One region of the Micromonospora sp. L32 genome, then DNA from elsewhere that is predicted to be linked to it. Evidence: riboswitches for the same ligand, from Rfam matches in the RefSeq annotation. Region 1 holds a riboswitch; the other holds the start of a gene.
The links. Region 1 has a riboswitch for thiamine pyrophosphate ahead of thiE (thiamine phosphate synthase). Riboswitches for the same ligand answer to the same signal wherever they lie in the genome.

Region 1 (14,052 bases):
CAGCCGAAGTGGTCCAGCGGGCCGCGTCCCGCGCCCAGTTCCCAGTCCCGCGCGCCGGTCAGCGCGCGGGTGACGTACTCCTTGGCGGCGGCGACCGCGACCGGCACCGGGTCGCCCGCCGCCAGCCGGACGGCGATCGCCGCCGAGAACGAGCAGCCGGTGCCATGGGTGTGCCGGGTCCGCACCCGGGGCGCGCGCAGCAGGATGGTCGTCCCGCCGCCGCACAGCACGTCGACCGACTCGCCGCCGGCGTCCACGTCACCGCCGGTCACCACCACGTGCCCCGGGCCGCCGGCGGCGATCGCCTCGGCGGCGACCGCCATCTCCTCGACCGTGGTCACCGGGCGTCCGGTGAGGGCGGCGGCCTCCGCGCAGTTCGGCGTCGCCACCTCCGCGTACGGCAGCAGCCGCTCGACCGCCTCCACCACGCCGAGCGGGTGTCCACTGGTGGCGACCAGCACCGGGTCGACGACCAGGTACGGCAGCCGGCCCGCCTTCGCCGCCTCGGCCACGGCGTCGGCGACCGCCGGGGTGCCGAGCATTCCGGTCTTCACCGCCCGGACACGGAAGTCGCCGAGCACGCTGTCGAGCTGCTCAGTGACCGTTCGCGGGGGCAACGGCAGCACGGCGTCTACGCCCCGGGTGTTCTGCGCCGTGACGGCCGTGATCACGCTGGTCCCGTACGCGCCGAGGGCGGCGAAGACCTTGAGGTCGGCCTGAATGCCGGCACCGGCGCCGGAGTCCGAGCCAGCGATGGTGAGGACGGTTGTCGGCGTCACTGTCCCTCTTCCCGAGTCGCTGTTGAAGGCCGGCCGTGCGGGTTCGTCGAGGTCGGCGTGAGGGGCTGCGGCCGACCGTGCGGGTCCGTCGTTGTCGCTGTGGGGGGCTGCGGCCGACCGTGCCCACTCCGGGCGGTCAGGCTTGATCCCTGCGTGGGCACGGTCGGCCGCAGCCCCGTGTCGGAGACCTCCGCGAGGGCGTGCCAGGTTCGCGGCATCGGGGCGGGTGGGAGCGCCGAGACTGCTGATGTGGCGGTGGTGGTGGGGCTGGCTGCTCGGAAGGCCTCGGTCAGGGTGGCGGCTGCCTGAGTGGGATCTTCGGCTCGCATGATGGCGCCGAGCACGGCCACTCCGACGGCTCCCGCCTCCACGCAGGCGTGCACCTGGTCGGGGGTGTCGATGCCGCCGAGGGCGAGGATCGGCACGGGGCTGGCCTGGATCAGCTCGGCGAGCCCGTCCGGGTGCAGGGGTGGGCCGTAGCCGGGTTTGGTTCTGCTGGGGAAGACGGGTGAGAGGGTGGCGTAGTCCTCTGTGGTGAGTCGGGCCAGTTCGACGCGGTCGTGGCAGGAGCGGCCGACCAGGCCGAGGGGCGGTGGCGGGTAGGGGCCGGCCGACGGCAGGTGGACGGCGTCGCCGGCCAGGGGGTCGGGGCCGGCGACGATCAGGGTGCCGCCGGCCTCGGCGAGGAGCGGGCGCAGCGCGGCGGCGAGGGCGGCACGTTCGGCGCGGGGCAGGTCCTTCTCGCGCAGCACCACCCAGCGCACTCCCCCGGCCACCGCCGCCGCGACCACCTCCGGCAGCGGTCGCCGGGCCTGCCAGCGGTCGGTGAGCACCACCAGCCCGGAGGGCACCACCGGACGGGCTGGCCCGGTCGCGGCGAGCCGCCCCGAGCCGGCTCGACGCGGGTCCGGGCGCGTCCCGGCGGGGCGTGGACCGCGCACTGCGCCCGCCTCGGGCGGCCCGTCGACGACCTGCCGCGTCACCGTCACAGGTCGGGCCTTCCCTCGTCCGGCGTGGAGGCGAGGGCGTGGAAGCGACGGGCGATCCGGCCGGCACCGTACGCGAGCCGGCCCGCCTCCACCGCGTACCGCATGGCGGTGGCCATCGCCACCGGGTCGGCGGCCCGGGTGACCGCGCTGGCCAGCAACACCGCGTCGCAGCCCAGCTCCATGGCGAGCGCCGCGTCCGAGGCGGTACCGATGCCGGCGTCGAGGATCACCGGCACGGCCACGCTCTGCCGGATCAGCCGGATGTGGTGCGGGTTGGACACGCCCAGCCCGGAGCCGATCGGCGCGCCGGCCGGCATCACCGCGGCGCAGCCCACGTCGGCCAGCCGGCGGGCCAGGATCGGGTCGTCGGAGGTGTACGGCAGCACGGTGAACCCGTCGGCGACCAGTTCCTCGGCGGCGCGCAGCAGTTCCACCCCGTCGGGCAGCAGCGTGCGCTCGTCGCCGATCACCTCCAGCTTCACCCAGTCGGTGTCGAACGCCTCCCGGGCCAGGTGGGCCACCTTCACCGCCTCGCCGGCGGTGTAGCAGCCGGCGGTGTTCGGCAGCAGCCGCACCCCGCACCGGTCCAGCACGTCGAGCAGCCCGCCGGCCGCGGCGTGGGTGGTGTCCACCCGGCGCAGGGCCACGGTGACCAGCTCGGTGCCGGAGGCCCGGACGGCCTGCTCCAGCACGTGCAGGTTGGCCGCGCCGCCGGTGCCGAGGATGAGCCGCGACCCGAGGGTGACGGTGCCGATGGTGAGCGTCACGCCGCTCACCCGCCCTGCGCGGCGCTGAGCACCTCGACCCGGTCGCCGTCGCGCAGCACGGTCGCCGGCCAGCCGGTGCGGGGCACCACCTCGCCGTTCACCGCCACCGCGAGGCCGCGCCGCTGCTCGGTGACCGCGCGGACCAGGTCCGCCACGGTCGACCCGCCGGGCAGGTCCCGGCCGGCACCGTTGACGATCAGTTGCACGTCTCCTCCTCGGGGGTGGGTGCGATCCGGTCCCGGCCGGCGGCTCGGGCGGCGGCGCCGGCGGTGAACCGATCCGGCGCAAAGGGGGCGAGCAGCGGGTCCGCCGCGCCGGTGACCACCAGGTCGGTGATCAGGTCGGCGGTGACCGGGGTGAGCAGGATGCCGTGCCGGTGGTGGCCGGTGGCGACCAGCACACCGGGCCGGCCGGGCAGCGGCCCGAGGATCGGCGCGTTGTCCGGCGTACCGGGGCGCAGCCCGGCGGCGGCCTCCACCAGGTCGTACTCGGCCAGGTCGGGCACCAGGTCGACGGCGGCGCGGAGCAGCCGCAGCACCGCCCCGGCGGTCACCTCGGTGTCGGCGCGCTCCTCGACGGTCGCGCCGAGGACCACCTCGCCGTCGGCGCGCGGCACCAGGTACACCGACTCGCCGTCGGCGTACCCCCGGATCACGTGCCGGAAGTCCGGCGTGCCGCGACCGGGCGCGCGCAGCCGGAGCACCTGCCCCTTCACCGGCCGGACCGGCAGGCCGGTGAGCGCGGCGGCGCCGCAGCCGGCGGCGACCACGGTGACCCGGGCGTCCACGTCGGTGAGGCTCGCGACCGCGCCGGGCACCAGCGTGGCCCCGGCCCGCTCGGCCGCCGCCCGCAGCGCGGCCACCAGCCGCCGGGGGTCGACCTGGTGGTCGCCGGGCGCGACCGCGCCGCCGCGCACCCGCGGCGCCAGCGCCGGCTCGCGGTCCCGCAGCTCGGAGGGGCGCAGCGGGGTGATCGGCAGCCCCAACTCCCGCTGGTACGACCAGAGTCGCCGCGCCTCGGCCAGGTCGTCACCGGTGAGCCCGACGACGAGGGTGCCCTCGGTGCGGTGGCCGAAGTCGGTGCCGGCGGCCTCGGCCAGCTCGGCGGCGAAGCCCGGCCAGCGGGCGGCCGACTCGGTGAGCAGCCCGGTCAGCTCGTGCTCCCCGAAGTACGCCTCGGCGACCGGTGAGAGCATCCCGGCGGCCACGTGGGACGCGCCGGATCCAGGGGCGGGATCGTGCACGACGACGCGCAGCCCCCGCGCGGCGCAGCGCCAGGCGATCGCCAGCCCGACCGGTCCCGCCCCCACCACGGCGACGTCCGGTCGGGTCAGCACGTCAGCGCCCCGAGCAGTTCAGCGGTAGCTCGGGCCGGATCCGTTGATCCGGACAGCGCCCCCACCACCGCCACCCCGTACGCCCCGGCGGCCCGCAGTGCCGGCACCGACGCGGCGGTCACCCCGCCGATGGCGATCACCGGCACGGCGACGGCCTCGGCGACGGCGCGTACCCCGTCCGGGCCGATCGGGGCCGGCAGGCCGGCCTTCGTGGTGGTGGCGTGGCAGGGGCCCACGCCCAGGTAGCTGGCCCCGGCGGCGACCGCCTCGGTGGCGGCGACCGGTTCCCGGGCGGTGGCGCCGAGCACGGCGGTGGCGCCGAGCACCCGGCGGGCCGCCCCGACCGGCAGGTCGTCCGCGCCCACGTGGCCCCCGGCGGCGCCGACCGCGAGCGCCACGTGCAGCCGGTCGTTGACCAGGCACGGCACCCCGTACGGCGCGCAGAGCGCGAGCACCCGGCGGGCCAGCTCGTACGCCTGCCGGTCGGTGGCGTCGTCGTCCACCCGGACCTGTACGACCAGCTCGGCGCGGGCCACCGGCAGGGCGGCGCGCAGCACGGCGAGCGGCTCGCGCCCCGGCCGGGTGTCGGTGATCAGATGCAGTCGTCCCAGGGACGGCACGGCAACGCTCCTCCCTGCGCCGGCATTACCCGGATCAGGTTCGACGGTCGGGGGCTTCAGCCCCCCTCTCAGCCCGGTGCACCGGGCTCCCGTGGGTTACTTGCGGCATACCGTACGACGGATGCGCCGATCCGCCAAGGGCGGGGGTGCGCTTTTCCCACGGACCGTCTCAACTCGACGGTTCGGGCAGCGCGTGACGGACCGCTCACGCCATGCTGTCCGGTTGGCCCTGAGTGGACGGACCGGGCACGAAAGAGCGGGGCACCTCGGCGGCGTCGCAACGACTCCGAGGTGCCCCGCTCACGGCTGGTGCGACCGCCGGCGGGCGGGCCGACGGGCCGACGGTCAGAGGATGGCGTCGAGGGCGTCCAGGTCCTCGTCGGTGGGCTGCCAGGTGCCGGCCTCGGCGTTCGCCCGCACCTGCTCCGGGGTGGTAGCGCCGGCGATCACCGAGGTCACCGCCGGACGGGCGGCCAGCCCGCCGATCGCCACCTGGAGCATCGACAGGCCCCGCTCGCCGGCGTACGCCTCGATGGCCTCGATGGTGTCCCAGTCCGCGGCGGCGAGGCGCTGCGCGTACCGGCCGCCGCCGGAGAGCCGGCTGCCGGCGGGCGGCGCCTCGTTGCGCTTGTACTTGCCGGTGAGCAGGCCGTTGGCGAGCGGGAAGAACGGCAGCATGCCCAGGCCGAACCGCTCGCAGGCGGGCACGACCTCGGTTTCGACGGAGCGTTCCAGCAGCGAGTAGTGGTTCTGCGCGCTGATGAACCGGGCCCGTCCGTTGGACGAGGCGACCCAGTCGGCGTCGGCGATCTGCCAGCCGGCGAAGTTGGAGTTGCCAAGGTAGCGCACCTTGCCGGCGCGGACGAGGTCGTCCAGGGCGGCGAGCGTCTCGTCGATCGGGGTGCCCGGGTCGGGCTCGTGCATCTGGTACAGGTCGATGTGGTCGGTGCCGAGCCGGCGCAGCGACGCCTCCACCGCCCGGGCGATGTAGCGGCGCGCGCCCCGGGCGCCGTGGTCGGGGCCGTTCATGCCGTGCATGTCCATGCCGAACTTGGTGGCCACCACCACGTCGTCCCGGCGCCCCTTGAGCGCCTGCCCGAGCAGCTCCTCGGAGCCGCCCTGCGGCTCGCCGTAGATGTCGGCGGTGTCGAAGAAGTTGATCCCGGCGTCGAGGGCGGCGTCGACCACCGCCCGGGTGCCGTCGAGGTCGAGCTTGCGGCCGAAGTTGTTGCAGCCGACGCCGACCACGGACACCACGAGCCCGGAGTCGCCCAACCGGCGGTAGGTCATCTCAGTCACGTGATCCACCCTATGCCCGCCGTGAGGGACGGGCCCCGCGACCGCCGCCCGTCAGCGCACGTCCCAGACCGGCTCCGGCGTCTCCACCACTTCGCCGTCGCCGCCGAACAGCACGAACCGGTCGAAGGACCGGGTGAACCAGCGGTCGTGGGTGACCGCGACCACCGTCCCGGAGAACGCGGCCAGCCCGGCCTCCAGCGCCTCGGCGGAGGCGAGGTCGAGGTTGTCCGTCGGCTCGTCGAGCAGCAGCAGGGTCGCCCCGGACAGTTCCAGCAGCAGTACCAGGAAACGCGCCTGCTGCCCGCCGGAGAGGGTGCCGAAGCGCTGGTCGCCCTGCGCGGCCAGCTCGTACCGACTGAGCGCCGCCATCGCGGCGTGCCGGTCCATCCCGGCCCGGTGATCGTCGCCCCGCCAGAGGATCTCGACCAGGGTCTTCGCCACCAGCTCGGGCCGGTCGTGGGTCTGGGAGAAGTGGCCGGGCCGGACCCGCGCGCCGAGCCGGACCGTGCCGTCGTGGGCGACCGGGGCCAACGCGGCCGCGCCGTCGACCGGGCCGTTGGCCGGGTCCGGGTCGGTGCCGCCCCGGGCCAGCAGTCGGAGAAAATGGGACTTCCCCGTCCCGTTGGCGCCGAGCACGGCGACCCGGTCGCCGTACCAGAGTTCCAGGTCGAAGGGGTAGGTCAGGCCGTCGAGCTCCAGCTGGTCGCAGATGACCGCGCGCTTGCCGGTCCGCCCGCCGGCCAGGCGCATCCGGATGTCCTGGTCCTTCGGGGGTACGGGCGGCGGCCCGGCCTCCTCGAACTTGCGCAGCCGGGTCTGCGCGGCCTGGTAGCGCGACGCCATCCCGTCGTTGTACGCGGCCTTCTGCTTGTACATCAGCATCAGCTCGCGCAGCTTCTGGTGTTCCTCGTCCCAGCGTTTGCGCAGCTCGTCGAGGCGGGCGTGCCGGGCCACCCGGGCGTCGTACCAGCTGGCGAAGCCCGCCGGGTGCACCCAGGCGCTGCCGCCCTCGACGGCGACCACCCGGTCGGCGGTCTGGGCCAGCAGTTCCCGGTCGTGCGAGACGTAGAGCACCGACTTGCCGGACTCGCGCAGCCGCGCCTCCAGCCAGCGCTTGCCGGGCACGTCGAGGAAGTTGTCCGGCTCGTCGAGGAGCAGTACCTCGTCGGTGCCGCGCAGCAGCAGTTCCAGGGCGAAGCGCTTCTGCTGCCCGCCGGAGAGGGTCCGCACCGGGCGGTCCCGGGCGGCGTCCCAGGGCAGGTCCAGCACGATGGTGGCGACCGTGTCGAAGAGCACCTCGGCGTCGTACCCGCCGGTCTCGCCCCAGGCGGCCAGCGCGTCCGCGTACGCCAGCTGGGCCTTGCCGGCGGCGGTGCTGTACTTGCCGCGCAGCTCGGCCGACCGCATGGCCGCCTCGGTCTCGGCCAGCCGGCGACCGGCGTCGCGCAGCGCCGGTGGGGCGAGCGAGAGCGCCAGGTCGGCGAGCGTGGTGTCGTCCCCGATCATGCCGATGAACTGCCGCATCACGCCGAGGCCGCCGGCCCGGGCGACGGCGCCGGTCTTCACCGGCAGGTCGCCGGCGACCATCCGCAACAGCGTCGTCTTGCCGGCGCCGTTCGGTCCGACCAGGGCGACCTTGGCACCCTCACCGACCCGGAACGACACGTCGGCGAAGAGTTCCCGGCCGTCGGGGAGGATGTGCCCGACCCCTGCCACGTCCACGTATCCCACGCCGGCATCCTGCCGGAGCGGGCGGCGCGGGCGACACCCGATTACCGGGTGACCCGCAGCACCCGGTAGCCCTTCTGGCTGGCGTGCCGCTCGACCTGCCAGCCGCCGTCGACCAGCCAGCGGTGCAGCGAGTCGCCGCCGAGGTGACGGGCGATCACCAGCCAGGCGACGCCGTCCGGGGCGAGCCGGGGCAGCCAGCGGCGCAGCAGCTCGTGCAGTTCGGCCTTGCCGATGTGGATCGGCGGGTTGGACCAGATCTGGGCGAAGGTGACGTCGGCCGGGACCTCGTCCGGGGCGACCGCCCGCAGCCGGTCGGCGGCGCCGACCCGGCGGGCGTTCTCGGCGGTGAGGGCGCGGGCCCGCTCGTTGACGTCGACCGCCCAGACGGTGGCGGCCGGCGCGCTGGTGGCCAGCACGCAGCTGATCGGCCCGAAGCCCGAGCCGATGTCGAGCAGGTCACCGCCGACGGTGGCGGTCGGCAGCTCGGCCTTGCGCAGCAGGACGGCGGTGCCGGGGTCGAGCCGGTCGGCGGAGAAGACCCCGCTGGCGGAGGCCAGGGTGTAGTCGCGCCCGGCGACGGAGAACTCGACCTCCCGCGGGCGCGCCGCAGCGGTGGGGCTGGTGGAGAAGTAGTGGTCGCCGGTCACGTCCGGCATTCTTCCACCGGCCCGGAACCGGCTCGCGGTCGCCTCGGCGGGGAGGACCCCGACGCGCCCGCGCCGGAATTTCCCATTATTACCCCCTAAAGGGGCAACGGCTCCTACTCTGGGCGACATGGTGTATCGGTACGAGTCCGATGAGGACGCCTTCGTGGAGTACCCGCGGTCCGAGTCGGACCTGCCGGAGTTCCCGCCCGGCCCGCCCGCGCCGGCCGGGCCGTCTCCGTCCCGCTTCCCCACCCCGTCACTGCCGCGGACCACCCGGCCGGCCCTCCCGGCCGCCGAACCGGCTCCGGTCCGCCCGTCCGTCCAGGTCCCGCCGCCACCCACCCTCCCCCGCGAGTACGCCCCGACCGGGCCGATCGAGCCGCCGGGGCCGCCCGCGTCCGGCGGGTCCGGCTCCCGGCGCGGCGGTGGTCGGCTGTGGCAGGTGCTCGTCGGCGGTGCGGCGGTGCTGGTCCTGCTCGCGCTCTGTGGCCTCGGCGCGGCGGCCCTGCTCGTCGACCGCACGCCGAGCGACGACCCGACCGCGGCGGCACCGCAGCCCACCACGGCCGCCCCGGTCGACGGGTCGACCGCCGACGACCTCGACTCCCGCGACACCGACCAGCAGCCGCTGACCGCCCGTGAGGTCTTCGCCGGCAAGAAGCTGGTGGTGGCCGACGGACGACCCGCCTACGACGTGCTGAAGACGCACTCCGGTGGCAGTTGCGCGGTCGCCGCCACCGGCGAGATCGCCGACCTGCTGGTCCGGCTCGGGTGCAGCCAGGTGGTACGGGGCACGGTGCGCTCCGCCGACGGCGAGCACCTGGCCACCGCCGGCCTGTTCAACCTGACCGACAAGGCCAGCGCGCAACGCGTCCGGGACCGGATCCGGCAGCTGCTCGACGAGCGGCAGGGCCGCTTCCTCGGCCTGGCCGCCGGTGACGGCACCGAGGCGCTCACCACCGCCGCCGCCCGGATCGGCTGGCAGGTACGCGGCCACTACCTCGCCTACTGCCTGGTCGTCCGCGCCGACGGCGGCGCCGTGCCAGCCGGCGACAACGCGGTCCGCGACATCATCTACGACCTGATCGAGCTGCACCTCGACAAGGGCGTGCTCGAGCGGCGGGCCACCGGCGGCAGCGCCGTCCAGCCCACCGCGAGGGCGACCGAGGGCGCCGGCACCCAGGGCGGCAACGCCACTCCCGACGAGCTGCCCGGCGACTGAGCCGCCGGTCGACGGCGAGCGACGCGAGGCCCGGTCCGAGTCCTGCGGACCGGGCCTCGCCACGTGTCTCGCTCGCCTGAGCACGGCCCGGTCACGCGTCACGCCGCCCGCGCGGGCGCGCTGCGCACGGGGTGGGTGCCCTTGGCTGCACCGGGTCTCGCGAACCCCCGTGCGCTCAGGCCTCGGTGGAAACGCGGAGGCGGCGGGTGAGGTCGGCGCGGCGGGCGTACTCGGCCGGGTCGTCCGGGTAGCCGACCGCGACCAGGGTCAACCCGTGCGCCGCCGCGACGGTCACCTCGCTGGAGCGTTCCCGCCGGCTCAGCAGGCTCGCCGGCCACTCGACCGGCCGCCGGCCGTCCCCGGCGACCAGCATCGCCCCGACCAGGCTGCGCACCATCGCCTGGCAGAACGCGTCGGCCTGCACGGTGGCCACGAGGATGCCGTCCGGGTCGCGCCGCCAGTCCAGCCGGGTCACCTCGCGCAGCGTGGTGGCGTTCTCCTTGCGCCGGCAGTACGCGGCGAAGTCGTGCTCCCCCACCAGGCCGGCCGCGGCGGCGTTCAGCGCCGTCAGCTCCAGCGGCTTCGGCCAGGCGAGGGTGTCGTGCCGGCGCAGCGGCTCGGCGCCCCAGGGGGCGTCGGTCACCCGGTACTCGTAGCGGCGGAAGGTCGCCGAGAAACGGGCGTCGAAGTCGGCGGGCACCTCGCTCATGGCGCGGACCCGCACGTCGGTCGGGAGCAGCCGGGCCAACCGGCGCAGCAGCCGCCCGTCGTGTTCCCGCCACACGGCGGTGGGCAGGTCGAGGTGGCAGACCTGACCGGTCGCGTGCACCCCGGCGTCGGTGCGGCCGGCGACGGTCAGCCCGGTCGCCGTGCCCGCGCCGAGGACCAGGTCCAGCGTCTGGGTCAGCACCCCGGCGACCGTCCGCCGGGTCGGCTGGGCGGCCCAGCCGGAGAAGTCCGTGCCGTCGTACGAGACGTCCAGCCGCAGCCGGGTCCGCTCGTCCACCTCGTACCTCCCGTTCACGCCGTCGGGCCCGGCACCCCAGGAAGGGATGCCGGGCCCGACGATGACGCCTGTGCTCAGGCCTTGTTCTCGTTGGCCTCGTCGCTGTCCTCGCGGGCGGCGTCGGTGTCACCGGACGCCGACACCGGCGGCTCGGCGTCCTGGTCGCCCGAGTTCGACTCCGGGGTCTCCTCGGCCGGGGCCAGGGCCTCGACCTTGTCCTGCTGGGCGGCCTTGCGGGCGGCGGTCTTCTTGTTCGCCTTGGGTTCGGCGACCTGAAGCTCCTCGACCAGCTCGATGATCGCCATCGGAGCGGCGTCACCCTTGCGCGGACCGGTCTTCACGATCCGGGTGTAGCCACCGTTGCGGTTGGCGTACCGGGGCGCGATCTGGTCGAACAGGGCGTAGACCACGTCCTTGTCCTTGACGACGCCCAGCACCCGCCGGCGCGCGGCGAGGTCGCCACGCTTGGCCTTGGTGATGAGCTGCTCGGCCAGCGGACGCAGCCGCCGGGCCTTCGTCTCGGTGGTCTGGATCTTGCCGTGCTGGAACAGCGCGGTGGCCAGGTTGGCCAGCATCAGCCGCTCGTGCGCGGGGCTGCCGCCGAGGCGGGGGCCCTTGGTGGGCGTGGGCATGCTTGGTGCTCCTCAGGTGTGGCGGCAGCGCGGACTAGAGCTGCTCGGTCTCGCGGTAGTCGTCGGTGTCGTAGTCGGCCTCGCCGAAGGCGTCCACGACGTGCGCCGGGTCGAAGTTCGGGGCCGAGTCCTTCAGCCCGAGACCCATCCCGGCGAGCTTCATCTTGACCTCGTCGATCGACTTCTGACCGAAATTCCGGATGTCGAGGAGGTCGGCCTCGGTACGCCCGATGAGCTCACCAACGGAGTTGATGCCCTCGCGCTTGAGGCAGTTGTAGGAGCGGACGGTGAGGTCCAGCTCCTCGATCGGCAGGGCCAGGTCGGCCGCGAGCTGGGCGTCCTGCGGGGACGGCCCGATGTCGATGCCCTCGGCGGTCTCGTCCAGCTCCCGGGCCAGGCCGAAGAGCTCCACCAGCGTCGAGCCGGCGGAGGCCAGCGCGGTACGCGGGCCCATCGACGGCTTGGTCTCGACGTCGATGATCAGCCGGTCGAAGTCGGTCCGCTGCTCGACGCGGGTCGCCTCGACGCGGTACGTCACCTTGAGCACCGGCGAGTAGATCGAGTCGACCGGGATCCGGCCGATCTCGGCGCCGGCCTGCTTGTTCTGCGCCGCCGTGACGTAGCCACGACCCCGCTCGACGGTCAGCTCCATGTCGAGCCGGCCCTTGCCGTTGAGGGTGGCGAGCTTCAGGTCCGGGTTGTGCACCGAGACGCCGGCCGGGGGCTGGATGTCGCCCGCCGTCACGTCGCCCGGGCCCTGCTTGCGCAGGTACATGCTGACCGGCTCGTCGTGCTCGGAGCTGACGTTGAGCTCCTTGATGTTCATGACGAGCTCGACCACGTCCTCCTTGACCCCGGGGATCGTGGTGAACTCGTGCAGCACACCGTCGATCTTGATCGAGGTGACCGCCGCACCCGGGATGGACGACAGCAGCGTGCGCCGCAGCGAGTTACCCAGGGTGTAGCCGAAACCGGGCTCCAGCGGCTCGATGGTGAACCGGGACCGGGTCTCGTTGATCGACTCCTCGGAGAGGGAGGGTCGCTGGCTGATGAGCAATTTCTTCTCTTCTCTTCCGGGACGCCCGCTATATGACGCCCACGACACAAACTGTTCCGGTGGCCCGCCCCGAAGGGCGGGCCACCGCAACGAGCCCTTACTTGGAGTAGAGCTCGACGATCAGCTGCTCCTGGACCTGGGTGTCGATCACCTGGCGGGCCGGGAGCGAGTGCACGAGGATCTTCATCTGGCTCGGGATGGCCTCCAGCCACGCCGGAACCGACCGCGAACCGGCCTGAGCCTGCGCCACCAGGAACGGGGTGAGCTCCTTGCTCTTGCCCCGGACCTCGATGATGTCGTGCTCCTTGACGCGGTACGACGGGATGTCGACCTTCTTGCCGTTCACGGTGAAGTGGCCGTGCTTGACCAGCTGGCGGGCCTGGTCACGCGAGCTGGCGTAGCCGGCCCGGTAGACCACGTTGTCCAGCCGCGACTCGAGGATCTGCAGGAGAACCTCACCGGTCTTGGCCTTCTTGCTCACGGCCTCTTCGTAGTAGCCGCGGAACTGCTTCTCCAGCACGCCGTAGACACGACGGGCCTTCTGCTTCTCACGGAGCTGGAGCAGGTACTCCGTCTCCTTCGTGCGGCCGCGGCCGTGCTGCCCGGGCGGGAACGGCCGGGACTCGAACGGGCACTTCGGACCATCGCACTTGCTGCCCTTGAGGAACAGCTTCATCTTCTCCCGCCGGCAACGGCGGCAGTCAGCACCGGTGTAACGAGCCATCTCTCTCTAACCTCTCAGACCCGGCGACGCTTCGGCGGACGGCATCCGTTGTGCGGCTGCGGGGTGACGTCGGAGATCTGCCCGACCTCGAGGCCCACGGCCTGCAGCGAACGGATGGCGGTCTCCCGGCCGGAGCCGGGACCCTTGACGAACACGTCGACCTTGCGCATGCCGTGCTCCATCGCCCGACGCGCGGCGGCCTCGGCGGCGAGCTGCGCGGCGAACGGGGTCGACTTGCGGGAGCCCTTGAAGCCCACCTGGCCGGAAGAGGCCCAGGAGATGACCGCACCGGTCGGGTCCGTGATGGACACGATGGTGTTGTTGAAGGTGCTCTTGATGTGCGCCTGCCCGTGGGCGACGTTCTTGCGTTCCTTGCGCCGGACCTTCTTGACGGCGGCTCCGGCACGAGCCTTCGGTGGCATAAGTCTGTGCGCTCCTAGTTACTTCTTGCCGGGCTTCTTCTTGCCGGCGACGGTCCGCTTCGGGCCCTTGCGGGTCCGCGCGTTGGTCTTGGTCCGCTGGCCACGCACGGGCAGGCCCCGGCGGTGCCGGATGCCGGCGTAGCAGCCGATCTCGACCTTGCGGCGGATGTCAGCGGCGACCTCGCGGCGCAGGTCGCCTTCAACCTTGTAGTTGCCCTCGATGTGGTTGCGGAGCTGGACCAGCTCCTCATCCGTGAGGTCCCGAACGCGCTTGTCCGGCGAGATGCCGGTAGCGGTGAGCGTCTCCAGGGCGCGGGTCCGACCGACCCCGAAGATGTAGGTGAGCGCGATCTCCATCCGCTTCTCGCGGGGGAGGTCGACGCCGACTAGACGTGCCATGTGCGGGCGTACTCCTCGTGATGTTGTGGCGGAGGTCTGGACCCGTCCCACCCCGCTACCGGCCGTCCCGTCCTTCCGACGCTGTCAGCGCCGGCGACCGGGATCGGTCGTGCCCGAGCGGGCCCCGGCCTCCGACCGGGGGTCAACCACGATTGAGTACGCGCTGCGTACCGCTCGCGGCTGGAACGAGCTGATGATGTGCTTCCTGGATCTGCGGCCCGGACCGATCCGACCGGCCGTGTCACGACCGGTGGGACTGGTTCAGCCCTGGCGCTGCTTGTGGCGCGGGTCGGTGCAGATGACCATGACCCGGCCGTGCCGACGGATCACCCGGCACTTGTTGCAGATCCTCTTGACGCTCGGCTTGACCTTCACGGTTGCCTTACTTCCCATCTGGCCCGGTGGCGCGACCACGCGCGACG
Region 2 (14,052 bases), on a different contig from region 1:
AGGCGATCGTGATCGGTCACAAGGCCAGCCGGCTGAAGGCGGTCGGCACGGCGGCCCGCAAGCAGATCGAGGAGCTGCTGGGCAGCCGCGTCTACCTGGACCTGCACGTACGGGTGGCCAAGGACTGGCAGCGGGACCCGAAGCAGCTGCGCAAGCTCGGCTTCTGACCGCACCGCGGGCGGTGACCGGCGATGTCCGGTCGGTCACCGGTCCGGTGGCGGTATGGGAAGGTTCACGTCCGCCCGGGGCCAACGGCCGTTTGGCGGGGTGAGGTCGGAGGGTAGGGAGCGGTTCTGCTCCGCCGCCCCCGACATAGATGCAGGCTGATGCGCAACCGATACCTGGACCTGCTCCGCTTCCTGGCCATCCTCCGGGTCGTGGTCTACCACGTCACCGGCTGGGCGTCGCTGACCCTCGTCTTCCCGGCGATGGCGGTGATGTTCGCCCTGGCCGGGTCGCTGATGGCCGCCTCGCTGGACCGCTCCGGCCCGGCCGCGCTGCTGCGCCGGTTGCGTCGCCTGCTGCCCTCGCTCTGGGTGGTCGCGGTCGTCCTCGTGCCCGCCATGCTGATGACCGGCCTGTCGCCGGGCCCGAAGGTGCTGCTCTGGCTCTTCCCGGTCGCCGACCCGCCGGCCAACCACTGGGGCGCGCTGGCGTTGAGCCCCATCTGGTACCTGCGTGACTACCTCTGGTTCCTGCTCGCCTCACCGGTCGCCCTGTGGCTGTTCCGCCGGGCGCCGGTCGCCACCCTGGCCCTGCCGTACGCGCTGCTGCTAGTGATCGAGCTGGGTCTGCTGCCCGCCGCGCCGGTCCCGCTGCGCGAGTTCGGCGTCTACTTCGGCGCCTGGCTGCTGGGCTTCGCCCACCACGACGGCCTGCTGCGCCGGCTCACCAACCGGGTGCTGCTGCCGACCGCGCTGGCCCTGGCGGGCGCCGGCGCCGCCTGGATCGTCACCCATCCCGGGCCGCGTGGCTTCGACCTCAACGACATCGACCTGGGCAACGCGCTCTGGTCCGCGGCGTTCATCCTGGTCCTGCTGGGCCGGGCCCCGGCCACGGCGCACTGGATCGAGCGCAGCCCGCTGTTCAGCCGGGCGGTCACCGTGCTCAACCGCCGGGCGCTGACCGTCTACCTCTGGCACATGTCGTTCGTGGTGCTGCTCACCCCGCTGGTCGACGTGGTCGGCTGGTCGCACGAGGACCCGTTCGGCCTGGCCATCCGGGTGGTGCTGGTCTTCGCCCTGGTCGGGGTGGTGACCCTGCTGGTCGGCTGGGTGGAGGACGTGGCCGCCCGGCGCCGGCCCGAGCTGGTGCCGGGCGGGCGGCGGCGTGCGCCCCGGCCGGCTCACACCGTCGAGGCGCCGGCCACCGCCCTTCCGCCGCGAGTGGTCGGCCCCTGTCTCGGCGCCGGCGACGATCGCCAGGAGGCCGCCGGGCCGGTGCGCCCGGCGCCGGTGGCCGCCCGCCGGGGTGTACCCGTGCCGCTGAGCTCGGCGCCGGTGGCCGCCGACCGGGGCGTACCCGCCGTGCCGGTGAGTCCCGCGCCGGCCGGCTCCCGGACGCCGGCCCGGCCGGTCCGGACGCTCGGCGTGCCGGCCGGCCCGGCGGGTACGGCCGGACGGCCGGCCACCGGGCCCGGCGAAAAGCGGCGCGAGCGGTCGACGGTCGGCGCCGCCGGCCGGGCCGTGGTCCCCGCCCCCCGGGTGGCCGAGCTGGCCACCGTCGAGATCAACGCTGGCTGACCCGCACGTTCCCGCTGCCGGTGCTCAGGTCGAGCATCAGCGACGCCCCCGGATCGTTCGGCACCCCCAGGTCGCTGTCGCCCGACCCGGTGCTGGACCGCACCCGGTACCGGCCGGCGGGCACCAGCACCTCGACGTCGCCGCTGGAGGCGTGGGCCCGCGCCGAGGCGGGCTCGTCCAGCTCGATCGTCACGTTGCCGGACTCGGCCTCGGCGTTCACCTGGCCCCGCAGCCGCAGCCCGGTGATGTCGCCCGACGAGGCGCGCAGCTCGACCGGGGCGGCCACGTCCTCCACCTCGATGTTCCCGGAGCCCGTCGTGGCGCGTACCGGGCCGGTGGCGCCGGCCACCCGGATGTTGCCCGAACCGAGGGCCAGCTCCACCACACCGACCCGGCTCAGCTCGACGTCGCCGGAGCCGGTCTCGCCCCGCACCCGGACCCCCTCCGGGGCGGTCACCTCGTACGACACCGAGCAGCGGGGGCCACACTCCGCGTCCAGCACCAGCTCGTCGCCCCGCACCTCGTACGTGGTGCGCGGCTGGTCGCCCTGGTAGCGCAACACCCGCTTGATGCGTACCTCGGTGGCCGGCCCGGTGGCCCGGACCACCACGTCGCCCGCGCCCGGCCGTACGGTGATCGTGCTGATCCGCACCGCCTCGGTGTGGTCGAAGTCCAGCCGCCGGAAGGAGAGCGTGTCGCACCCGGCGGCGAGGATGACGGTGGCGGCCGCGCCCAGGGCGACGGCGGTGCGGGGAAGAGCCATGGTCAGCAACCTACGGCCGGTCCCGTCCGCCGCACATCGGGGACGCGACGCCGGTCCACCCCGAACCGACCCTGATTTCCCACCCCGAGGGAGAATGGCCCGATGCCCGGGTACCGCCGCCAGCTCTACCGCGACGACGCGGTGGTCCTGCGTGTGCAGAAGCTGGGCGAGTCCGACCGGATCATCACCCTGCTGACCCGCCGGCACGGCCGGCTGCGTGCCGTGGCCCGGGGCATCCGGCGCACCACCAGCAAGTTCGGCGCCCGGCTGGAGCCGTTCGGCCACGTCGACGTGCAGCTCGCCGGCGACCCGAAGGGCAACCAGGGCAGCTCGCTGCACACGGTCAGCCAGGTCGAGGGGATCGACCTCTACGGCAAGCGGTTCCTCAGCGACTATCCCCGCTACACCGCGGCCAGCGCGATCGCCGAGACCGCGGAGCGGCTCACCCCGGTCGAGCGGGAACCCTCGCTGCGGCTGTTCCAGCTCACCCTCGGCGCGCTGCGGGCGCTGGCCGACGGGAGCCACGCCACCACGCTGGTCCTCGACGCGTACCTGCTGCGCGGGATGGCGCTGGCGGGCTGGGCGCCGGCGCTGATCGCCTGCGCGGTCTGCGGCACGCCGGGGCGGCACCGGGCCTTCTCCGTACCGGCCGGCGGTGCGGTCTGCCCGGACTGCCGGCCGCCGGGCGCTGCCCACCCCGCGCCGGCCACCATCGACCTGATGTCCGCGCTGACCAGTGGCGACTGGCGGGTCGCCGACGCCACCGAGACCGGCGTACGCCGGGAGTGCAGCGGCCTGGTCGCGGCGCACCTGCAGTGGCACCTGGAGCGCGCGCTACGCTCGCTGCCGCTGGTCGACCGGGGTGCCCCGGCGGCCGGCGCGGTCCCGTCACCCGGCGGTGGCGTGGCCGGTCCGGTCCCGCCGCCGCCCGGCGTCGGGGCCGGCGTGGACGGCGTGGACAGGGAGATGACCGAGTGATCCGATCGTTGAGGGCCGGCCGGCGCGCGCCGGTGCCGCCGACACCGCACCCGTCGGGCGCCCGGCCGCCGGCGCTGCCCGCCGAGGCGGTGCCGAAGCACGTCGCGGTGGTGATGGACGGCAACGGCCGGTGGGCCAAGGAGCGCGGCCTGCCCCGCACCAAGGGTCACGAGGCGGGGGAGTTCAGCCTCTTCGACACCATCGAGGGCGCGATCGAGCTGGGCATTCCCTACCTGTCGGCGTACGCGTTCTCCACGGAGAACTGGCGGCGCTCGCCGGACGAGGTCCGGTTCCTGATGGGCTTCAACCGGGACGTCATCCGCCGCCGCCGCGACCAGCTCGTCGACCTCGGCGTGCGGGTGGTCTGGTCGGGCCGGGCGGGGCGGCTGTGGAAGAGCGTCATCTCCGAGTTGCAGACCGCCGAGGAGATGTCCCGGGGCAACTCGACGCTGACCCTGCAGTTCTGCGTGAACTACGGCGGCCAGGCGGAGATCGCCGACGCCGCCGCCGCGATCGCCCGCGACGTGGCCGCCGGTCGGCTCGATCCGGCGAAGGTCAACGAGAAGACGGTGGCGAAGTACCTCTACCACCCGGAGATCCCGGAGGTGGACCTGTTCCTGCGTCCCTCCGGTGAGGAGCGGATCTCCAACTTCCTGCTCTGGCAGACGGCGTACGCGGAGCTGGTGTTCCTCGACACCCTCTGGCCGGACTTCGACCGCCGGCACCTCTGGTACGCCTGCGAGCTGTACGCGCAGCGGGACCGCCGGTTCGGGGGCGCGCTGCCCAACCCGGTCGCCCCCCAGGTGTAGACGTCGCCGGGCTCGTGATTGTCCGAGCGTCGGGTGGGGTACCTCTTGAGGTAGCAGCCAAGACGCGGAGGTGAACCCACATGATTCAGAAGCGGATTGCCCAGTGGGCGGTCATGGCGGTCGCCGTGCCGCTGGCCGCGGCCGGTGCGCGCCGGCTCAGCCACACGCTGGAGGCCCGCCGGGGCCCGACCGGCGTGAGCCGACTGCTCAGCAAGGGCGCGGACATGCTGCGTCCGCAGAAGGCCAAGCGTCGCCGGTTCTGGTGACCGGCCTGCCTTTCGTTCACGACTGCGGGACTCCGCTGCGCTGCGTTCCTCGCGCTCACCAGCGACCCGCACCACGCCGTCGGCGCCGCTCCCTCGGGGGCGGCGCTGACGCGTTCCGGCCGGTCGGCGCGGCCCGCGCGCGTACGATCGGCGCAGGGCGCGCCGCCCGGGCGCGTCCGCCACGGGGGTGGGGATGCCGGATCTCCGGTACAAGATGATCATGGCGCTGAACGCCGCCGACCTGGGCAGCCCGATCTGCGAACAGGTCGCCGGGATCTGCGCCGAGATCGCCGAGCAGCACTGCGCCGAGCTGGGGCACGCCCCGAGTGTGCGCTCCGGCGAGATCGCCGAACTGGCCACCGGTGAACCGGCGCTGACCTGGGCGCCGAACGAGACCGGGCAGCGGGCCTGGTGACCGCGCTGGTGCCGAGCCCGGCGGTGGACGTCCGCCGGGCCGAGGACCGGTTCAAGACCCGACTGTCCTGGCTCGACTCGAAGCACTCCTTCTCGTTCTCCCGGCACTACGACCCGGCCAACACCCACCACGGCCTGCTGCTGGTCAACAACGACGACATCGTCCACCCGGGCACCGGATTCGAGACCCACCCGCACGAGGACATGGAGATCGTGACCTGGGTGCTGCGCGGCTCGCTGGTGCACCAGGACTCCACCGGCCACAGCGGGGTCATCTATCCCGGGCTGGCCCAGCGGATGAGCGCCGGCACCGGCATCCTGCACTCGGAGAAGAACGACTCCTGGCGGCTGGACGGCCGGGAGCCGCACGGCGACCCGGTCCACTTCGTGCAGATGTGGGTGGTGCCCGACACCGACGGCGTCGACCCCGGCTACGAGCAGCTGGAGATCGGTGACGAGCTGCTGCGCGGCGGCCTGGTGCCGGTCGCCTCCGGCATGGACCGGTACGACGGCGCCTCGGCCATCCGGATCCGCAACCGGTACGCCACCCTGCACGCCGCCCGGCTCGCCGCCGGCGACGAGGTGACCCTGCCCGACGCGCCCTACCTGCACCTCTACGTGCCCAGCGGCGCGGTGACGCTGGAGGGCGCCGGCCGGCTCGGCGAGGGCGACGCCGCCCGGATCACGATGACCGGCGGCCACCGGGTCAGCGCCACCGAGCCCGCCGAGATCCTGGTCTGGGAGATGCACGCCACCCTCGCCTGAGCCGGCCTCACCGCCCGCCCGCCCGCGCCGTCGGCCCCGGTTTGCGGCGTGTCGCGGTGTCCCCGGCTCGGGACACCGCGACACGCCGCAAACCGGTGTCGATCAGCCGCGCCTCAGCCCGCCACCTCGGAGCGGTCGCCGGCCCAGAGGGTGTGGAACGAGCCCTCCCGGTCGACCCGGTGGTAGGTGTGCGCCCCGAAGTTGTCCCGCAGGCCCTGGATCAGCGCCGCCGGCAGCCGCTCGGCGCGCAGCGCGTCGAAGTAGGCCAGCGACGAGGAGAACGCCGGGGTGGGCACGCCGGCCCGGGCGGCGTCGGCGACCACCCGCCGCCAGCTCGGCACCCCGGCGCCGACCGCCTCGGCGAAGTACGGCGCCACCAGCAGCGTCGGCAGGTCCGGCTGGGCGTCGTACGCCTCGCGGATGCGGTCGAGGAAGCGGGCCCGGATGATGCAGCCGCCCCGCCAGATGGTGGCGGTGCCGCCGAGGTCGATGTCCCAGTCGTACTCGCGGCTGCCGGCGCGGATGTGGTCGAAGCCCTGCGCGTACGCGACGATCTTGCTGGCCAGCAGCGCGCGCCGAACGTCCTCGACGAAGGTCTCCCGCTCCTCGACCTGCCACTTCTCGCCGGCGTCGGCGAAGGCCCGGCGGGCGGCGGCGCGTTGGTCGGCGTGGCCGGACAGCGACCGGGCGAAGGTCGCCTCGGCGATGCCGGTGATCGGGATGCCCAGGTCGAGCGCGCTCTGCACGGTCCACCGGCCGGTGCCCTTCTGCTCGGCCTGGTCGAGCACCACGTCGACGAAGGCCCGGCCGGTCGCCGCGTCGGTGTGTGCCAGCACGTCGGCGGTGATCTCGATCAGGAAGGACTCCAGCTCGCCGGTGTTCCAGTCCCGGAAGATGCCGGCGATCTCCGCCGGGCTCGCCGACAGCCCCGCCCGCAGCAGGTCGTACGCCTCGGCGATGAGCTGCATGTCGGCGTACTCGATGCCGTTGTGCACCATCTTCACGAAGTGGCCGGCGCCGTCCGGGCCGATGTGCCGGCAGCACGGGACGCCGTCCACCTGCGCGGCGATCTTCTCGAAGATCGGCCCGAGCTTCGCGTACGACTCGGCGGAGCCGCCGGGCATGATGCTCGGGCCGTGCAGCGCCCCCTCCTCCCCGCCGGAGACGCCGGTGCCGACGAAGTGCAGCCCGTGCCCGCGCAGCGTCTCCTCCCGGCGGCGGGTGTCCGCGAAGTGCGCGTTGCCGCAGTCGACGACGATGTCGCCCTCCTCCAGCAGCGGGACCAGCTCGTCGATCACCGCGTCGGTGGGGCCGCCGGCCTTCACCATGACGATCACCGCGCGGGGCCGCTCCAGAGTGGCGACGAAGTCCGCGAGGGACTCGGACCCGACGAAGGTGCCCTCGCCGCCGTGCTCGGCGAGGAGGCTGCGGGTGCGCTCGGGGGAGCGGTTGTGCACGGCCACCGTGAAGCCGTTGCGGGCCAGGTTCCGGGCCAGGTTGCGGCCCATCACCGCCAGCCCCGTGACCCCGATCTGCGCCGTCGCCTGCTGAGCCATCCGTCCGCCACCTCTCGTCGGCCTGCCGTCCTGCGACCGTATCGCGGCCACCGGCCGCCAGGGTCCGGACATCGACGCTCGGTGAGCGGCGCGGAGCGGGCCGTCGCGGGCGCCGGGCGGCGGGACCAGCCGGGCCGGCCGGCGGCGGCGCCGGCCGGGGTCAGCCCTCGGCCAGGCGGGCCTCGACGTGGGCCACCTTGCCGGTGAGCGCGTCGGTGACGCCGGGTCGCACGTCGGCCTTGAGCACCACGCTGACCCGGGGCGCCTGTTCGGCCACCACGTCGACCGCCCGCTTGACCACCGCCATCACCTCGTCCCACTCACCCTCGACGGTGGTGAACATGGCGTCGGTGCGGTTGGGCAGGCCGGAGGCGCGGACCACTCGGACCGCCTCGGCGACCAGGTCGCCGACGGACTCGCCGACGCCCAGTGGGGTAATCGAGAACGCGATCAGCATGCCGCCGATGGTGCCAGTAAATCGGCTGCGGCCGCCGCCGTCGGTGGGTTAGCCTCTCGGCATGCGTATCTGACGCCCCACCTTCAGCCAGTCGGGCCCGCCGCGTCGTCGGGGGTCCGGCCGCGCCGGGCGTCCGCATTCCCCACCTTTTCCGTACGGGTGGTGTCTCCGTGGTCGGGCCGCCCGGGCCGTTCCCTGCCCGCCGACCGCCCGCCTCGCGGCGCGGTCCCCGCATCCGAAGGAGGCAGCGTATGCCCGCCAAGCGCAGTCCGAAGAAGTCCCGCCCGTCGGCGCCGGCCAAGGTGGCGGTGAGCCCGCCGGATCTCGACGCGCTCACCGTGGCGCCCGCCGCCCCGGTCACCCTGCCCGAGGAGACCGGCTCCGCGCCCGCCGCCGCCCGGCCCGCCCCGGCGACGCCGCCGTGGACCGGCCCGCCGGTGCGCGGCGGCTCCACCGCCGCCCGTGGCCAGACCCGCCGGTACGCCTTCCGCCGCAGCTGACCGGCGCCCGCTGATACGGATGCCGGCGGGGCCGCTCGACTTCCCGCGCGACGGGCTGGTGGTGCGGTTGCCGGCGGCACCCGTTCCGGCGCTCCGGTGCGGCGACCCGTCGGCTGGCGCACCGGCGGCGCCAGGCGCAGCCGGGGTCTGAGCTTCTGGCTCGGCGCGCGTGCCGCGTCCAGCATGGCCCTGCGGCGCCGATCGCCATGCCGCCGCTGGCCATGGCGACCGACGGCAGCGCGGCCCGGTGAGCCCCGTCCGGCGTGTCGCGGGCCCGGAGTATGACCGCGACGAGCGTGATACCTCTGAGGTATCACGATGCCTCTGAGGTATCGCGCTCACCGGAGACCTTCCCTCCACCAGTGGCTGGCCGAGGGGGCCGCCGGCGCCGCCCGGCCGGACCCGACCACCGGGCCGCCCGGTCCGGACCCGACCACCGGGCCGCCCGGCCGGACCCGATCAGCGGGCCGCCCGGTGCGGGACCTGGTCGCGCCGGGTCAGCCGATCAGCGGGCGGAAGGTGCCGAGCGCGACGCTGACCGCGATCGCCGCACCCCCCAGCACGGCCGCCCCGGCGACGAGCAGCCCGTCGGCCACGCCGAACCGCTGCTGGCGGGCGAAGGTGCGCGGGGTGCCGGCGTCGAAGCCTCGGGCGTCCATCGCCACCGCCAGCCGGGTGCCCCGCCGGATCGCCCCGACCAGCAGGGCGAACGCGGTCGACACGAACAGCCGTAGCTTCGCCACCGGGTTGCGCCCGGCGTCCACGCCGCGCGCCCGGCGGGCCATCTCGATCATCTGCCACTCCTGGCCGAGCAGCGGGACCAGCCGGAACGCGGCCAGCGTCCCGATGGCGAAGCGGGCCGGCGCCTTCGCGTTCTGCACCAGCGCGTCGGCCAGGTCGGTCGGGTCGGTGGTGGCGAAGACGATCACGCCCGGCAGGGCCACCGCGAACATCCGCAGCACCAGCCCGAGCGCGGTCACCAGCACCCCCGAGGTGACCAGCAGCGGCCCGGCGTCCAGCAGCACCCGGCCGGACCGGTCGGCGGCGAAGAGCACCAGCGTGACCACGATGCCGGCCGCGGCGGCCAGCAGCGGCAGGGCCCGCCGGGCCAGCACCCGGTACCGGATCCCGAACAGCGGCAGCACGGCCAGCTCCACGGCGATCGCGATGGCCGGGGCGACCGGGTCCAGGGTGGCCACCAGGACGGCCGAGAAGACCAACGCGGCGGCCAGCTTCGCCACCGGGTTGCGCCGGGCCAGCGGCGCGCCGGGCGCCGCGACGGGTTCCAGGCTGATCACGGGCGTCGCCCGGAGTCGCCGTCGGCCGGGTCGGGCCGCCGGTTCAGGGTGACGGTGCGGTCGGCGAGCGCGGCGACGAAGTCCGCGTCGTGGGTGACGGTGACGACGCCGTGCCCGGCGTCGCGCAGCTCGGCGAAGAGGTCGAGCAGCTCCCGCCAGGTGCGCCGGTCCTGGCCGAAGGTCGGCTCGTCGCAGATCAGCAGGCGGGGCGCGGTGGCCAGCGCGGTCGCCACGCTCAGTCGCCGCGCCTCCCCGCCGGAGAGGGTGTACGGGTTCGCCCCGGCCAGCCGGGTCAGCCGCAGCCGGTCCAGCAGGGCGTCCACGGTGGCGCGTACCGCCGGCTCGGACTGGCCGGTCCGGCGGGGGCCGAGCGCCAGCTCGTCGAAGACGGTGGCGGTGACGAACTGGTGCTCCGGGTCCTGGAAGACCGAGCCGATCCGGCGGGTCAGCGCGGGCGCCCGCCAGCGGTGCGGGGGAGTGCGGTCGTCCGCCCCGGCCAGCGCGGCCGTGGCGGTGACCCGGCCGACGCCGGGGCGGAGCAGCCCGCCGAGGAGCAGGGCCAGGGTGGACTTGCCGACGCCGTTGGGCCCGAGCACGGCGAGCGCCTCGCCGGCGCGTACCCGCAGGTCGGTGGGGGCCAGCCGGGGCGGCAGGCCGAGCCGGTCGGCGGTGAGCAACTCCGCGCCGGGCGGCGTGGTGGCGTGCCGGGGCGGGATGGTCCGGCCCGGCACCCAGACGCCCTCGGCGGCCAGGGCCTCGCCGTGCGCGGCGAAGACCGCCTCCGGCGGGCCGTCCGCGCGGACGCCGCCGCCCGGCTCCAGCACCACCACCCGGTCGACCAGCGGCAGCGCCTCGGCGACCCGGTGTTCGACCAGGATCAGGGTGGTGTCGGCGGACAGCGCGCCGGCGACCGCCCGGCGGACCAGGTCGGCGCCGGCCGGGTCGAGGTTGGCGGTCGGCTCGTCGAGCAGCAGCAGGCCGGGGCGCAGGGCGAGCGCGCCGGCCAGGGCCAGGCGCTGCTGCTCGCCGCCGGAGAGCGCCGCGGTGGGCCGGTCCCGGTCGTACGGGAAGCCGACCCGGCGCAACGCCTCGTCCACCCGCGGCCAGATCTCCTCGGCCGGTACCCCCCGGTTCTCCAGCCCGAACGCGACGTCGTCGCCGCTGCGGGCCATCACCAGCTGGGTCTCCGGGTCCTGGAAGACGATGCCGACCCGTTCCCGGTCCTTGCGCGGGTCGAGCCCGTCGATCTCGACGGTGCCCTCCTGCTCGCCGGAGTCCTCGGGCAGCAGCCCGGCCAGCGCCGCCAGCAGGGTGCTCTTGCCCGCCCCGGACGGCCCGAGCAGCAGGACCCGTTCCCCGGCCTCGATCCGCAGGTCCACCCCGCGCACGGCCCACGCCTTCCGCCCGGCGTGCCGCCACCCGAACCCGCGCACCAACACCGCGCCCACCCGACCCCCTCCCTACCCAGGCCCACCCGGCTCCCGGCCGGTGATCAAGAGGTTTGCGTCACGACGGTGGCTCCCGTTGACGCAAACCTCTTGATCAACGAAGCGGGGGGCGGTCAGATGGCGGCGCGCTCGCGGCCGGCGGGGAAGCGGTCGAGGACGCCGGTGCGGGCGAGGGCCCGGGTGAGGGCGACACTGCCCAGGCCGGCGATCACCAGGGAGCTGACGGCGGTGATCAGGATGTAGGGGAGGCGGAAGCTGCCCCAGGCGGTGTCCGGGTACCAGACGAAGACGTCGTAGATCGCCGCCGCCAGGCCGGCCAGCGTGGCGGCCAGCAGGGCGACGGGCAGCCGGAAGACGCGGTACCCGAAGGCGGCGAAGGCGAGTTCCGCCGCGGCGGCCTCCAGCGGACCCTGGATGACCAGCGTCCAGCCCCAGCTGCTGCCCAGCGCCACCGAGACCAGCGCGGCGACGGTGAGGGTGAAGAAGGCGGCGCCCGGCTTGCGGATGATCAGGCCGCCCAGGACGGCCGGGACCAGCCAGACGCCGTAGATGGCCGCCCGGCCGGGCAGCGGGATCGCGTCGGCGGGGCCGTTCCAGAGCAGGCCCCAGGCCCAGAAGATGATGCCGAAGGCCACCCCGAGCACCGCCGCGATGACGATGTCGATGGTGCGCCACCGGTTGCTGTCGGTGTTGGTCATGTGTGCTCCCAGTCCAAATGATCGAACCAGGAGAAGACGCACGCCGCGCCCGGTGTGGGACCGGACGGCGGCGCGGCTGGAGGTCGACCGAACTCCCTGCGCTGGCATTACCCAGATCAGGTTCGAGGGTCTGCGGGCGGTGCCCGCACTCTCAGCGCTGTGCGCTCCCCTGTCGGATGTGAAGTTGTCTCGTCGACGCTAACAGCTCCGACCCCGCCACGGTCGGCCCGGGTGGACGACCGCCGGGCTGGGTAGGCTGCCGATCATGCGGGTCGAGGCGCGAGGGCTGACGTTCGAGGTACGCACCGGCGGCCCGGAGGGCGGCGAACCCGTCCTGCTGCTGCACGGCTTCCCGCAGCACGGCGGCGAGTGGGACGAGGTGGTGCCGGCGCTGCACGCCGCCGGCCTGCGCACGTACGCGCCGGACCAGCGGGGCTACTCGCCGGGCGCCCGCCCGACCGAGGTGGCCGCCTACCGGTTGCCGGAGCTGGTCGAGGACGCGGTGGCGCTGCTCGACGCGCTGGGCGTCGAGGCGGCCCACGTGGTGGGGCACGACTGGGGCGCGGTCGTCGCCTGGGGCCTCGCCGCGGGGCACCCCGAGCGGGTCCGCACGCTGACCGCAGTCTCCGTGCCGCATCCGGCCGCGATGGCGCACGCGCTGGCGAACGATCCGGGGCAGAAGGCGCGCTCGTCGTACGTGCTGCTGTTCCGCCAGCCGGGCAAGGCCGAGAAGGTGCTGCTGGCCGTGCGGGCGGCCGCCCTGCGCCGGCTGCTCTCCGGAGTGGGCGACGCCGGGCGGGTGGCCCGGTACGCCGAGCCGATGCGGGAGCCGGGCGCGCTGACCGGGGCGCTGAACTGGTACCGGGCCATGTCCCAGGCCGACCTGGCGCGGACCGGGCCGGTCGGGGTGCCCACCACCTTCGTCTGGAGCGACAAGGACGTCGCGATCGGCCGGACCGCCGCCGAGGCCTGCGCCGCCCAGGTGACCGGGCCGTACCGGTTCGTCGCGCTCCCCGGCGTCACCCACTGGATTCCCGACGAGGCGTCGGCCCCGCTGGCCGAGGCGATCCTGGCCCGGGTACGCGACCTGGCCTGAGCCCGCCGTGGGCCACCCGACGAGCAGGACCGACGAGCGGAGGAACGCATGACGGTGAGCGCCGAGGCATACCTGGCGGTGGTGACCGAGACGATCGGCCGGGTGGCGGCGAGCCAGCGGGAGGCGGTGGGTCGGGCGGCCGACCTGATCGCCGAGGCGCTGCGCGCCGACGGGGTGGTGCACGCCTTCGGCACCGGCCACTCGGAGGCGCTGGCGATGGAGATCGCCGGCCGGGCCGGTGGGCTGGTGCCGACCAACCGGATCGCGCTGCGCGACCTGGTGCTGCTGGGCGGCGAGCCGGCGAGCATCCTCGGGCCGCACCTGGAGCGCGACCCGGCCGTGGCGCACCGGCTCTACGAGCTGGCCCCGGTCCGCCCGTCGGACATCTTCGTGCTGGCCTCCAACTCCGGCGTCAACGGCGCGATGGTGGAGTTCGCGTCGCTGGTGGTCGAGCGGGGGCACCGGCTGGTGGCGATCACCTCGGCGCAGCACTCGGGCCGGATGGCCTCGCGCCACCCGTCCGGGCGCAAGCTCGCCGACTTCGCCGACGTGGTTCTGGACAACGGCGCCCCGTACGGTGACGCGACCCTGCCGCTGCCCGACGGCGGTGCGGTCGGCGCGGTCTCCTCGATCACCGCGGCCCTGCTGGCCCAGCAGATCGTGGCCGAGACGGTGGCCCGGCTGATCGCGGCGGGGGAGCGGCCCCCGGTCTACCTGTCGGCGAACATCATCGGCGGCGACGAGCACAACGCCGCGCTGGAGGCCCGGTACGCCGGCCGTATCCGCCGAGGTTCCTGAGCCGGTTTCGCGCCACTCCGGTTGGGGCATTGGCGTTGCTGCCGGCGGGGTGAGCCCCGTCGGCAGTACCGTCTCTTCCGGAGGTAACGCGTGTCGAAGGAATCCGAGAAGCAGCGCTGGCAGCGCAACTTCGCCGATCTGCTCCAGGAGTTGCGCGTCGCCCAGACCGGCGTGCAGATCCTCTTCGCCTTCCTGCTGACCCTGCCGTTCAGCAACGGCTTCACCCGGACCAGCGGCTTCCAGAAGGACGTCTACATCGTCTCGCTGCTGTCGGCGGCGGCCGCCACCGCGATGATCATTTCGCCGGTCGCCTTCCACCGCGCGCTGTTCCGCCAGGGCCGCAAGCCCGAGCTGGTGCGCTTCGCGCACCGGATGGCCAGCGCCGGCCTCGCCTTCATGCTGATCTCGATGGTCAGCGCGGTGCTGCTGATCACCGACTTCGTGCTGCAGCGCGAGATCGCATT

Region 2: linked by a shared signal. The riboswitch ahead of ACTMTB_RS14410 (ECF transporter S component) and the one ahead of thiE (thiamine phosphate synthase) in region 1 are both predicted to bind thiamine pyrophosphate.

Annotation. Positions count from the first base shown of each region.
Region 1 covers NZ_JBQHDD010000001.1:582,651-596,702, reverse strand. Annotated here, with positions in the region: gene thiD (bifunctional hydroxymethylpyrimidine kinase/phosphomethylpyrimidine kinase) at 1-779, opposite strand, end outside; partial or broken gene ACTMTB_RS02995 (thiamine phosphate synthase) at 1,034-1,633, opposite strand; gene ACTMTB_RS02990 (thiazole synthase) at 1,765-2,544, opposite strand; gene thiS (sulfur carrier protein ThiS) at 2,541-2,741, opposite strand; gene thiO (glycine oxidase ThiO) at 2,732-3,871, opposite strand; gene thiE (thiamine phosphate synthase) at 3,865-4,491, opposite strand; TPP riboswitch at 4,486-4,594, opposite strand; gene ACTMTB_RS02970 (aldo/keto reductase) at 4,837-5,799, opposite strand; gene ACTMTB_RS02965 (ABC-F family ATP-binding cassette domain-containing protein) at 5,842-7,521, opposite strand; gene ACTMTB_RS02960 (class I SAM-dependent methyltransferase) at 7,563-8,168, opposite strand; gene ACTMTB_RS02955 (hypothetical protein) at 8,296-9,390, shown strand; gene truA (tRNA pseudouridine(38-40) synthase TruA) at 9,566-10,396, opposite strand; gene rplQ (50S ribosomal protein L17) at 10,471-11,028, opposite strand; gene ACTMTB_RS02940 (DNA-directed RNA polymerase subunit alpha) at 11,063-12,085, opposite strand; gene rpsD (30S ribosomal protein S4) at 12,183-12,809, opposite strand; gene rpsK (30S ribosomal protein S11) at 12,824-13,231, opposite strand; gene rpsM (30S ribosomal protein S13) at 13,250-13,630, opposite strand; gene rpmJ (50S ribosomal protein L36) at 13,892-14,005, opposite strand.
Region 2 covers NZ_JBQHDD010000004.1:537,956-552,007, reverse strand. Annotated here, with positions in the region: gene era (GTPase Era) at 1-167, shown strand, start outside; partial or broken gene ACTMTB_RS14470 (acyltransferase family protein) at 327-1,535, shown strand; gene ACTMTB_RS14465 (DUF4097 family beta strand repeat-containing protein) at 1,729-2,505, opposite strand; gene recO (DNA repair protein RecO) at 2,608-3,483, shown strand; gene ACTMTB_RS14455 (isoprenyl transferase) at 3,516-4,292, shown strand; gene ACTMTB_RS14450 (hypothetical protein) at 4,373-4,558, shown strand; gene ACTMTB_RS14445 (thioredoxin reductase) at 4,752-4,973, shown strand; gene ACTMTB_RS14440 (pirin family protein) at 4,970-5,737, shown strand; gene gndA (NADP-dependent phosphogluconate dehydrogenase) at 5,851-7,293, opposite strand; gene ACTMTB_RS14430 (MTH1187 family thiamine-binding protein) at 7,454-7,750, opposite strand; gene ACTMTB_RS14425 (hypothetical protein) at 8,002-8,250, shown strand; gene ACTMTB_RS14420 (energy-coupling factor transporter transmembrane component T family protein) at 8,748-9,548, opposite strand; gene ACTMTB_RS14415 (ABC transporter ATP-binding protein) at 9,545-10,996, opposite strand; gene ACTMTB_RS14410 (ECF transporter S component) at 11,110-11,694, opposite strand; TPP riboswitch at 11,770-11,875, opposite strand; gene ACTMTB_RS14405 (alpha/beta fold hydrolase) at 11,960-12,790, shown strand; gene ACTMTB_RS14400 (sugar isomerase domain-containing protein) at 12,839-13,588, shown strand; gene ACTMTB_RS14395 (DUF6328 family protein) at 13,679-14,052, shown strand, end outside.